DNA from 2 places in the Halopseudomonas litoralis genome. Region 2 is predicted to be linked to the other one. Evidence: predicted binding sites of a transcription regulator. Region 2 holds the regulator's gene; the other holds the start of a gene.
What was found. Region 2 encodes FliA, which starts transcription of late flagellar genes. Its sites were predicted from a motif close to CTAAAGTTTNNNNNNNNNNNGCCGNTAA; they were not measured.
Positions count from the first base shown of each region.

Region 1 (5,854 bases), 1.8 Mb from region 2:
ACGAGCCAGCTGGTTTCAAGACCTTCCGTATCGGCCTGTTCGGATTGGACAAACTGCATGATCTGCAACGGACTGTGTCGCAGCTGGAACAGGCGCTGAAAGGGCTTTAAGCGCCCGTTCCAGCGCTACTTCTGCTGCGCGATGATCTCTTCCATCTTCAACCCGGTCAGACCATGGATGGTCCGCCACAGGTAGAACAGAATCGCCATCATCATGAGCATCGACGGAATGGCAATCATCGGGTAGCTGACCAGGGTCATACGGCCCAACTCGGCATTGAACGCCTCGGTGCCGGCCGGACTGACTACTATCCATTTGGCGACCATGTAGTTCATGAGCGATGAAAAAAAGAAGGTTCCAGCCAGAAAATAGGTGGCCTTCAACAACCGCTGCTCGAATATCTCACCCAACCCGCGTTCCTCCAGCCGTTCATCGACGCGCTGCACATTCAGCACCTTGTCGTTGTACAGCAGAGTGCGGATCAGCGGAAAACGCGTACGGGTGGAGAACAACACCGCCAGCCCAATGACACCGGGCACGGCGGCTTCCTTGACAGCCAGCCACTGCGGATCGAGCTCAAGCAGACCTATGCCACCCGTGAGAAAGACACTGATCACCCCGAGCACGGCGATGAAGTTGTATTTTCGATAACGGATCAGCTCGAACAATCCCCAACCCAGCGGGAATGCCAAGGCCAGGATCAGCGCCTTATGCGGCCCGAGGTGTGCCTCACCGCTGAATTTCATCAGTATCACCGACGGGAGGATGATGCTGACCAGCAGGTCGACCATGGGCCGCGGTTTGTGTTGCGGAGTATCGCGCAGAGCTTCGTTCATGATGTCGGAGTAATTCCCAAAGGCGTTGCACACATGATACACGCAGCGGTCGGCAGTTCAGTCCCGACCGACCAGTTGCATGCCCCCTCTCAGCCTGCCGCGTTCATCGCTGTCCACACCAGCAGCCCGGTATAACCACAGAAAGCCGCCAGCAGACCGGCGCCCTCCAACCGGTTGATGCGTCCCGGTCGGCCGCGCCAGGCGATACACATCAACAGCAATGCCACCGTCAGCCCCGCCATCAGTGCCCAGTCGCGGGTCAGTACTTCCGGAGCCACCTCCATCGGCCGAATGACAGCGGCAATACCGACCACCGCGAGCGTATTGAACAGGCCCGAGCCGATGATATTGCCCAACGCAAGATCATGCTCTTTCTTGCGGATGGCAGCCAGGGAGGATGCCAGCTCAGGCAGTGACGTACCCACCGCTACAATAGTCAGTCCGATGATAAGGTCACTCACGCCCAGATCGCTGGCGATGAAAACAGCTCCCCATACCAGCAGGCGGGAGCTGGCAACCAGCAGAACCAGCCCCAGCAGCAGCCATATCAAGGCGCGCCCGAGCGGCATGGTGTCGGCCAGATACTCCTTGCGAATTTCCTCGGATACCACCTCGTCACGGCTGCGCATGCCATCGCGGACGGACCAGGCCATAAGCAGCACAAAGACCACCAGCAGCACGATACCATCGGCGCGGCTGATCTCACCGTCGAAAACCTGCCAACCCGCCAGAGCAGTGATCCCCAGCAGAATCGGCATCTCCCGCCGAGCCACACGGGCGTGAGCAGTGATCGGACTGATCAATGCGACCAGGCCGATGATCAGCGCGATATTGGTGATATTCGAGCCCCAGGCATTGCCCAAGGCGATACCTGAGTTGCCTTGCAGTGATGACAGCACCGATACCGACAGCTCTGGTGCGGAGGTACCGAAACCGATGATCAGCATGCCAATCAGCAGTGGCGGCACACCACCATGCACGGCAGCGGCAGAGGCACCTTCAACGAACCGGTCGGCACTCCAGACCAGCAGAACCAGCCCGACAACAATGGCAACGAGTGCAAGCAGCATAATATCCAGTCCCGGAATCAATAGAATCGACAAGTATGAGTTAAAGTTTTTCCCACCGCCAGCCGATACAATTCCCGATTCCTATAAAAACCACATCTGCCTGCCGCTTTTTCAACAGCGGCGGACAGGCTGTCTTTTTCTCTTTTTCATTCGAGGTCCGTTTTGACGCTATTGAAGTCTTCTCTACGCGCGCAGAATCTGACACTGCTCATTGGCAGCCTGGTGCTGATGCTGGCCGTGGCGCTGGTCGGCGTACTCACCCTGGCTCAGGATCTGCGCAGCTATCGCCTGTTGATGGAAGGTCCACAGACCACTGCCAATCTGACCAATGAGACCAACCTGACTTTCAAGACCCAAGTGCAGGAATGGAAGAACGTGCTGCTGCGCGGCAGCAAACAGTCAGACCTTGATCGTTACTGGCAACAGTTCCAAGACAGCGAACAACACGTACAGTCCTTGTTGAGCCAGATCATCGAGCAGGAGCTGCCGCAGGTATTCCACGAGCGAGTGGTGTCGCTGCAAAAGGAGCACCGAGGGCTTGGCGAGAATTACCGCGACGGCCTGCAACGCTTCATGGCCGCCGGGCGCGATCCCGTGGCGGGCGACAATCTGGTGCGCGGCATCGATCGCGCAACCAGCGAACAACTGGAGCAACTGGTCGTAGAGATCAACCAGCATGTTGCCAGCGAAGTGCAGCACATCCGCACAGCGACCCTGCGAACCGTCTGGCTCTCGGTTCTGGTCATGGTCGGTGCTGCACTGCTGATCGGTGGCCTGGCCAGCTGGCTGATCAGCCGGCAGTTGGTCAACCCTATTACCCACCTGATCCGGCAGATAGAAAAACTGAGCCAGGGCCGCTTTGATGAACAGATCATCAGCAAACGTCAGGACGAGCTGGGCGTGCTGGCCCGGGCCGCTAACCAGCTGCGCAGCTTTCTAGCGGAAACCGCGGCGGGACTGAAACACACCACCGATGAACTCGACCGCGCCAGCGGCGGGCTGAATACCGTCGCCACCCGGATGACCCACGGCAGCCGTGAGCAATTCAGCCGCACCGACCAGGTCGCCACCGCGATGCAGGAAATGTCCGCCACGGCTGCTGAAGTGGCACGCTATGCCGCCGACGCATCCGGGGCAGCAGATGCCGCCGACACAAGCGCCCGTGACGGTCGCCAGGTGATGGCCGAGACCATCGATTCCATGCAGACGCTGCTACAGGAAATCCAGCATACCGCCGACGTCATCCAGCAGCTGGAAGGCGACAGCCGGCGGATCGGCAAGGTACTGGAGGTCATTCAGAGCATCGCCGACCAGACCAACCTGCTGGCCTTGAACGCCGCCATCGAAGCCGCCCGCGCCGGTGAGGCCGGACGCGGTTTCGCAGTAGTGGCCGATGAAGTGCGCACCCTGGCCCAACGTACCAGCGAATCGACGGCAGAAATCCAGAGCATCATCAATAGCGTACAGAATGGTGCAGAGGAAGCTGGCAAGGCCATCGTCGCGGGCAAGAACCGCAGCGACACCAGCATGCAGCAGGTCACCCTGGCCGGCGACAGCCTACAGCAGATCGCCATGGCCGTGGAATCCATCCGCGACATGAACCGCCAGATCGCCACCGCCGCCGAGGAGCAGACCAGCGTATCCGAGGATATTTCCCGCAACATCACCGAGATCACCGAAATCGCCGCGACCAATCAGCAGGACGTGGATCACACCGCACAAGCCAGCGCTACCCTGCATGAGCTATCGACCGAGCTCAATCGCCTGGCTGCCCGGCTGAAGCATGAATGAATAAGGCAACACCTGCCGTTCCCTGGCTTCACAAGAACAACAACCAGCTACCCACCAATACCCGTTACACCTGGAGAGAAATACATGAAAGGCTGGTTTGACAACCTCAGTGTCAACTTGAAGCTCGGCTTGGGCTTCGGCCTGGTTCTGCTGTTTACCTTACCCTGTCGCTGACTGCCTGGCAGAGTCTGGGCACATTGATTGAAGATGGAAAGCGAGCCGGCGATCTCGCCAGACTAGAGAATGCCTTGAGCAAGCTACGTATCACCCGCATGCAATATCTGGCGGCCAACGGTGACGAGGCCATAGCTTCCCAGGTCCAGGGTATGCTGGACGCTTTTGGTGCAGAACAACGGCGACTGGTAAACGAGCTGGCGCATGCAACGGACCGGGATATGGCCCAGCCATTGCCGGGAATCATCGACGACTATCAACGCTCGTTGAACAACATGCATGCCGCGTTCAACAGCCGCAATGCCGCCTTGCAGGAGATGAATCAGCAGGCTAGCCAGATGGTCGCCTCGCTCGATGAGCTTGAGCGTGCAGCGGCACAAAGCGAAGACCCTCTGTTGATTCAGGCTGCTGATGCGTTCAGCGACAGCTTCACCCAACTGCGCTTCAATATTCGCCTGGTCATGACCGAGGGCAGCGCCGAGGCTCAGCAAGCACTGGAGCGTGCCGTGGAAACCACCTCGGCAGCTATCGGGCGAATCGAGAGACAGCCTTTGGGCGGTCGACCAGGTGCGGTAAATCAGGCGAAGCAAATATTGGCAGCTTACCTGGCGCAACAGGAGCGTTTCGAGGCCGGCACCAGACAGATTGCCCAGGCGCGCAAGGAAAATGCCGTCCAGGGCGCCGACATCATGCGCATAACAGAGCAATTGAGACAGGCACAGTTGCAACGTGGCGATGAACAGGCAACAGCAACCCGCAGCCTGCAAGTCATCGTCACGCTCCTGGCCCTGTTGGTGGGCAGTGTGAGTGCTGTGCTGATCACCCGGCAAATCACCCGCCCCCTCAACGACACGCTTCAGTCCTTGCAGCGCATCGCTGACGGCGACTTGGCTCAAAGCCCGCCAGTCACTCGCCGCGACGAGTTCGGCGCTTTGCAGCTGGGCGTGCAAAGTATGGCTGATAATCTGCGTGAGCTGATTGGTGGCATTCGCGACAGCGTGACGCAGATCGCCAGTGCCGCCGAGGAGCTGTCAGCGGTGACCGAGCAAACCCGAGTCGGCGTCAACAGCCAGAAAGAGGAAACCGATCAGGTCGCCACCGCTATGCAGGAAATGTCCGCCACTGTGCATGAGGTGGCGCGTAATGCCGAACAGGCATCCCAAGCTGCAACCGGTGCCGACGGAGAAGCACGCAATGGTGACAAGGTAGTGAACGAGGCCATCAGCCAGATCGAACGTCTCGCCGAAGAAGTCGCCCGTTCGACCGAAGCCATGGAATTACTGAAACAGGAAAGCAGCAAGATCGGCACCGTCATGGACGTGATCAAGACAGTCGCCGATCAGACCAACCTGCTGGCCTTGAACGCCGCCATCGAAGCAGCCCGCGCGGGCGAAGCCGGACGCGGCTTTGCCGTCGTTGCTGATGAAGTGCGCTCACTGGCGCAACGCACACAGCAGTCCACCGAGGAAATCGAGGCACTGGTGGCTGCCGTGCACAGCGGCACCCAGCAGGTAGCCAGCCGGCTGACCAGCAGCCATGCGCTGGCTGGCAGCAGTGTCGAACTGACCCGCACAGCGGGTACGGCGCTGAGCAGTATTACCGAGAGCGTGTCCAACATCCAGTCGATGAACCAGCAGATCGCCGCGGCGGCCGAGCAGCAAAGTGCGGTAGCCGAGGAGATCAGTCGCAGTGTGGTCAACGTTCGCGACGTAGCCGAGCAGAGTGCCACCGGCAGCGATCAGACAGCCGCCTCCAGCATTGAGCTGGCACGATTGGGTAATGAACTGCAGGTGATGGTCAGCCGGTTCCAGGTATAACCCCCCTCAGCAGATCACCGGGCGCGAAGCAGTCGAACTGCCACGCGCCCGGCAATGATCCTGTTTGCGCGCGGCTTATGCCGGCGCGCACTGCCGTTTCTGTCGCTCCTCCTCTACCAGCTCCTTCTTCGACAGCTTGCCCACCGGCGTACGCGGCAGGGCATCA
Region 1 is NZ_LT629748.1:3,098,517-3,104,370, forward strand. Features, by position in the region: gene BLU11_RS14840 (aminotransferase class V-fold PLP-dependent enzyme) at 1-110, shown strand, start outside; gene BLU11_RS14845 (VC0807 family protein) at 126-836, opposite strand; gene BLU11_RS14850 (calcium/sodium antiporter) at 926-1,906, opposite strand; gene BLU11_RS14855 (methyl-accepting chemotaxis protein) at 2,135-3,697, shown strand; partial or broken gene BLU11_RS14860 (methyl-accepting chemotaxis protein) at 3,782-5,688, shown strand; gene BLU11_RS14865 (long-chain-fatty-acid--CoA ligase) at 5,764-5,854, opposite strand, start outside.
Region 1: the regulator FliA is predicted to act here: its motif matches at 1,948-1,975, upstream of BLU11_RS14855 (methyl-accepting chemotaxis protein).

Region 2 (5,854 bases):
AGCGGCAGGGCGAACGCCTGATTATTCAGCATCACCATCAGCGTCGGCATGATGGCCAGGGTCAGCGGCACCTTGATCGCGATCTGAGTGCCCTTGCCCTTGGTCGACTCAATGGCAATGCTGCCATTGAGTTGGGAAATGCGGGTGCGGACCACGTCCATACCGACGCCGCGCCCGGATACGTCGGACACCTCGGTCTTGGTCGAGAAGCCCGCCGCGAGAATCAGGTTGAAGCATTCACTCTCGCTCAAACGCTCGGCGGCGTCGCGATCCATCATGCCCTTTTCCACCGCCTTGGCGCGCAGAACTTCAGGATCCATGCCGCGACCGTCATCGGTAATGGTCAACAGAATGTGATCACCTTCCTGGCGCGCAGCGAGGACCATCTGACCAACACGCGACTTGCCCGCAGCTTCACGTTCGTCAGGCATTTCGATGCCATGGTCAACCGAGTTGCGCACCAGATGCACCAGAGGATCAGCCAGCGCCTCGACCAGATTCTTGTCCAGATCGGTGTCTTCGCCGATCAGCTCCAGTGTGATTTCCTTTTTCAGGCTGCGCGACAAATCGCGCACCACCCGCGGGAACCGACCGAACACCTTCTTGATCGGCTGCATGCGGGTTTTCATCACCGAGGCCTGCAGATCGGCGGTAACCACATCCAGATTGCCAACCGCCTTGGCCAGTTCTTCGTCCTCGCTGCCAACACCCAGGCGCATCAGCCGGTTACGCACCAATACCAGCTCACCGACCATGTTCATGATTTCATCGAGACGCGCGGTATCGACACGCACCGTGGTCTCCGCGGCGGGCGCATCAGCGCTCGACTCGGCCTTTTTTTCTGCTCGTACCGGGGTCTTGGAAGCAGCCACGGCAGCAGACTTGGCCACCGGCTCCGGTGAACTCACGGCGATTTTTGCAGGTTCGACACGCTCCAAAGACGCAGCGGGTGTCAGATCAGCAGCGATGCCCGGCCCCTTGCCTGGGCCATGCAACTGGTCCAGCAACGCTTCGAACTCATCATCGGTAATGACATCCGTTGCCGGCGCCGAAGAACTATCGGTTTGAGACGCTGGGGCGTCAGGCACGGAAGGCTCCAGCGCGACGGCACCCGGCCCCTTGCCAGTGCCATGCAGCTGGTCGAGCAGCGCTTCGAACTCGTCATCGGTGATGTCATCACTGGCGGCGGCAGGCACTTCGGGCGCTGTATCTTCTTCCGGCTTGACATGCAGAGCGTCAAGCAACAGCTCGAACTCATCGTCTGTGATATCACCGGCGTCAGCTTGTTCAGCAACCCGCTGCTCCACGGAAGCGGGTGCGGGCTCTTCAATTGGCGCAGCGATATCTGCTGCTGCAGGCTGGGCCAGCGCGGACAGACCAGCCAGCAGTTGCGGCTCGGCAGGCGTCAGCACCTCGCCTTCGCGTACCTGAGCGAACATGCTGTTGATGGTGTCCAGCGCCTGCAGTACTACATCCATCAGCTCGGCATCGACCTGCCGTTCACCCTTGCGCAGAATGTCGAAGACATTCTCAGCGATGTGGCAACAATCAACCAGCGCATCCAGTTGCAGGAAGCCGGCCCCACCTTTGACCGTATGAAAGCCACGAAAAATGGCATTGAGCAGATCGGTATCGCCGGGGCGGTTTTCCAGCTCGACCAGCTGTTCCGACAACAACTCGAGAATTTCCCCAGCTTCTACCAGAAAGTCCTGGAGAATCTCTTCATCTGCATCAAAGCTCATTTAATACTCCCTCAGAACCCAAGGCTGGACAGCAGGTCGTCGACCTCATCCTGTCCCGATACCACGTCATCCCTTTTATCGGCATGAATCTGCGGACCTTCACCCTGGTGCGATGATCTTCTTTCATCCAGTCCAGCCAGGTTGTGCTGAATACCGGCGATCCGATCGACGTGACCCGCCATGCGCACCAGATTCAACAGGCTTTCCTCGACATCATGCACCAGCGTGATGACACGCTTGATCACCTGCCCCGTGAGATCCTGGTAGTCCTGAGCCATGAGAATATCGTTCAGATTCGCCGACACTTCACCGCTGTGCTGTTCGCTGCGCTCGAGAAACGCCAGAATGTTGCGTGACAGCTCGCGGAATTCCGCCGCGCTCATTTCCCGCCGCTGCAATCGTGCCCATTCAGCCCGCAGAGTCGTCGCTTCCCTGCCGAGCGCCGATATCACGGGCGCACTGCTCTCGACCAGATCCATGGTCCGATTGGCAGCCTTGTCCGTCAGCCTGACCACGTAGTCGAGACGATCAGAGGCGTCGGAAATCTTCGATGCTTCCGCGGCTTCAGCTTCGCTATCGAGCGTACGCACAGTGTCGATCTGGAAATTGACAATCGAGTTGTGCAGTGCGCGAGTAAGCTTGCCGACCTCGTAATACAGGCCGCGATCGCGCGCCTGGTTGATCTCGTGTATGACCAGTACTGCCTCTCGGTAATCACCCTCTTCGAGGTGATCCACCAGTTTCCGGGCATTGCTTTTAAGGGAATGCTCGAACTCATCGGCGATCGTCTGGCCGGGATTACTGCTCAGTGCCATAACTTGCCCCCGGAATTCATCTGGCCTCGACCCGCTCAAAAACCTTTTCGATTTTTTCCTTGAGTGCCTGCGCCGTGAATGGCTTGACTACATAGCCGTTGACTCCAGCCTGAGCCGCTTCGATGATCTGGTCGCGCTTGGCTTCAGCCGTCACCATCAACACCGGCAGGTGCTTCAGGCGCTCGTCCGCACGCACCGCACGCAGCAGATCGATGCCGCTCATACCGGGCATATTCCAGTCGGTCACCAGAAAATCGAAATTACCGCTTTGCAGCATCGGCAACGCGGTGGTGCCATCGTCTGCTTCAGCGGTATTGGTGAAACCGAGATCACGCAACAGATTCTTGATAATGCGTCGCATCGTCGAAAAATCATCGACGATGAGAATTTTCATGTTCTTGTCCAAGTCGACCTCCATACAAACCAGAAGAAGTGCAGCGAGGGTCTGTGCCCCATACACTTCGCGAAACTGTTGTCACTGACCAGCCAGATGCTGTGAGCGCTGATTCAGCCGTCGCGCCAGTCGGCCATACGCCCGCGCAGACGCGCTGCGCACTGACTGTGCAACTGACTGACCCTGGACTCGCTCACGCCGAGCACCGCGCCGATCTCCTTGAGGTTCAACTCCTCGTCGTAATACAACGACAGCACCAGCCGCTCGCGTTCGGGCAGCTTGTCTATCGCCTCGGCCAATGCCTTGCGAAAGCGTTCGTCCTCCACTCCATCGAAGGGCTCATGGTCGGCGCCAACCTCGGTCGGCGCGCCGGCTTCGAGCAGATCTTCAAAACTGAACAGCTTGCTGCCGGCCGTGTCGTTGAGAATCGCGTAATAATCTTCGAGGCTCATATCCAATTCGGCCGCAACCTCGTGATCTTTAGCGTCACGTCCAACTTTCGTCTCAACGGCGCGGATCGCACTACTGACCAGACGGGTATTGCGATGGACCGAGCGGGGGGCCCAATCGCCCTTGCGCACATCATCCAGCATGGCGCCGCGAATGCGGATGCCGGCATAGGTCTCGAAACTGGCACCCTTGCCGTGATCGAACTTGCGGGAGGCTTCCAGCAGACCGAGCATTCCGGCCTGAATCAGGTCATCCACCTGCACACTGGCGGGCAGGCGGGCGAGCATATGGAAAGCAATACGCTTGACCAGCGGTGCGTACTGCTGCACCAGACGGTCCTGCTCGGTGGCAGCGCCCATGGTGCGCGCGTACATATTGACACCGCCTCCTGCCCCCCTGCTCATGACGGTATTCCGGTCCGCTGCACCAGGCGCTCCACAAAAAATTCCAGATGCCCACGCGGGCTGGAAGGCAGTGGCCAGGCATCGACCTTGCGGGCGATGCCGCGGATGGCCAGCGAGGCCTTGCTCCGCGGAAAGGCATCGTAGACCCCGCGTTGCTTCTGCGCGGCCTTGCGGATGGACTCATCGTAGGGCACGGCGCCAACATACTGCAGAGCCACTTCCAGGAAGCGATCAGTCACCTGCAGCAGCTTGTTGAAAACGTTATGGCCTTCCTGCGGGGTGTGAACCATGTTCGCCAACACCCTGAAACGGGTGACGCCATGGTCGCGGTTGAGCAGCTTGATCAAGGCATAGGCATCGGTGATGGAGGTGGGTTCATCACACACCACCACGATCACCTCCTGAGCTGCGCGCACGAAACTGACTACCGAATCACCAATACCGGCAGCGGTATCGACGATCAGCACGTCCATTTCATCGCCTATGTCACTGAACGCCTGGATCAGCCCGGCATGCTCACGCGGCCCCAGATTGACCATTTCTGCGGCACCCGAGGCGGCGGGCACGATGCGGATGCCGCCCGGCCCGTTGATCAACACTTCGCGCAGGTCGCAGTTGCCCGCCAGCACATCGGCCAAGGTCGCCTTGGGTCGCAATCCCAGCTGCACATCGACATTGGCCAGCCCCAGGTCCGCATCCATCAACACCACGCGACGCCCGAGATCGGCCAGCGCCAGGGCCAGATTGACAGACACATTGGTCTTGCCCACTCCGCCCTTGCCGCCGGTAACTGCGATTACCTGAACCGGATGATTGCCCATCTATGCTGTCGCCTTTATCAAATCGTTAACTTGCGCGCTGGCTATGGAGTATACCGGCAAAAACGTCGGCCATGGTCTGGTCAGCTGCCATCTCATTACCTGCCAGACCTACGGCGCGGCTGACCAGTTGGTGCCCGACACCGCGGGACAGGTCATCGGGTATACGCTGGCCATCAGCTACATAGGCTACCGGGAGACGTTGCTCCATAGCCAGCCCCAGTGCTTCGCCCAGCGTAGCTGCCTCGTCCACCTTGGTCAGAATGCAACCCACCGGGTTGCAGCAGCGGTAATTGTGCCATGCCGCCTTGAGCACACGATATTGGCTGGTGGCCGCCAATACCAACAAGGTGCTGATACGCGAGCCTTGTGTTGCCAACTCGCTGAGCTGCCCGCGCAATTGCGGATCCTGCGCCTGCAGCCCGGCCGTGTCCACCAACACCAGACGCTTGTTGCCGAACTCCTCCAGCACATCATTCAGACTGTTCTGTTCATCCACCACTCGTACCGGTACGTTGAGTATGCGGCCCAGGGTGCGCAACTGCTCATGGGCGCCGATGCGATAGGTATCCATGGTCACCAGCGCCACGCTCTGGCTGCCGTGTTTGAGGACATAGCGCGCCGCCAGCTTGCCCAGCGTGGTGGTCTTGCCGGCACCGGTCGGTCCGACCAGCGCAATCACGCCACCCTGATCGATCAGCTCTTCACGCATGGCCGGAACACCCTGGGCCAGATGTGCCAGCAACAGGCGCCAGGCCTGGCGCACGTCGGTCACATCGACCACCTTGGCCAACAATTCCTTGCATAACTCCGGGGGCAGCCCCAGGTGCACCAACCGGCGCCACAGGCTGGCCTGTCGCGGCTGATGCTGATTGACCTGACCCCAGGCCAGGCCACCCAGCTGGGATTCGAGCATGTCGCGCAGCCCGGCGATTTCCGAACGCATAGCGTCGAAATCATCAGTGGCCGGAGGGGCAGACCTGGCTGCTGTTTCTGCGGGTGCTGTGGGCGCTGCGCGTTCACTGTGCAGCCGTTCCAGTAGATCACGCGCCACCGGCGAGCCCTGCTCTGCTGCCTGGCGCATGCTGTCACCGAACAATTGACGGTTCACGCTGGGGCCCTCGGACGGGCGTTCGCCGTCCTGGAGATTGGCCCGGGCACTGATGATGCGTTCCTGGGTCTTCTTCAGCTCCAGATCCAAGCCGGGCGTGGGTGGCGTCAGGCGCGGCGC
Region 2 is NZ_LT629748.1:875,733-881,586, reverse strand. Features, by position in the region: gene BLU11_RS04355 (chemotaxis protein CheA) at 1-1,742, opposite strand, end outside; gene BLU11_RS04350 (protein phosphatase CheZ) at 1,754-2,557, opposite strand; gene BLU11_RS04345 (chemotaxis response regulator CheY) at 2,574-2,951, opposite strand; gene BLU11_RS04340 (RNA polymerase sigma factor FliA) at 3,065-3,805, opposite strand; gene fleN (flagellar synthesis regulator FleN) at 3,802-4,626, opposite strand; gene flhF (flagellar biosynthesis protein FlhF) at 4,652-5,854, opposite strand, start outside.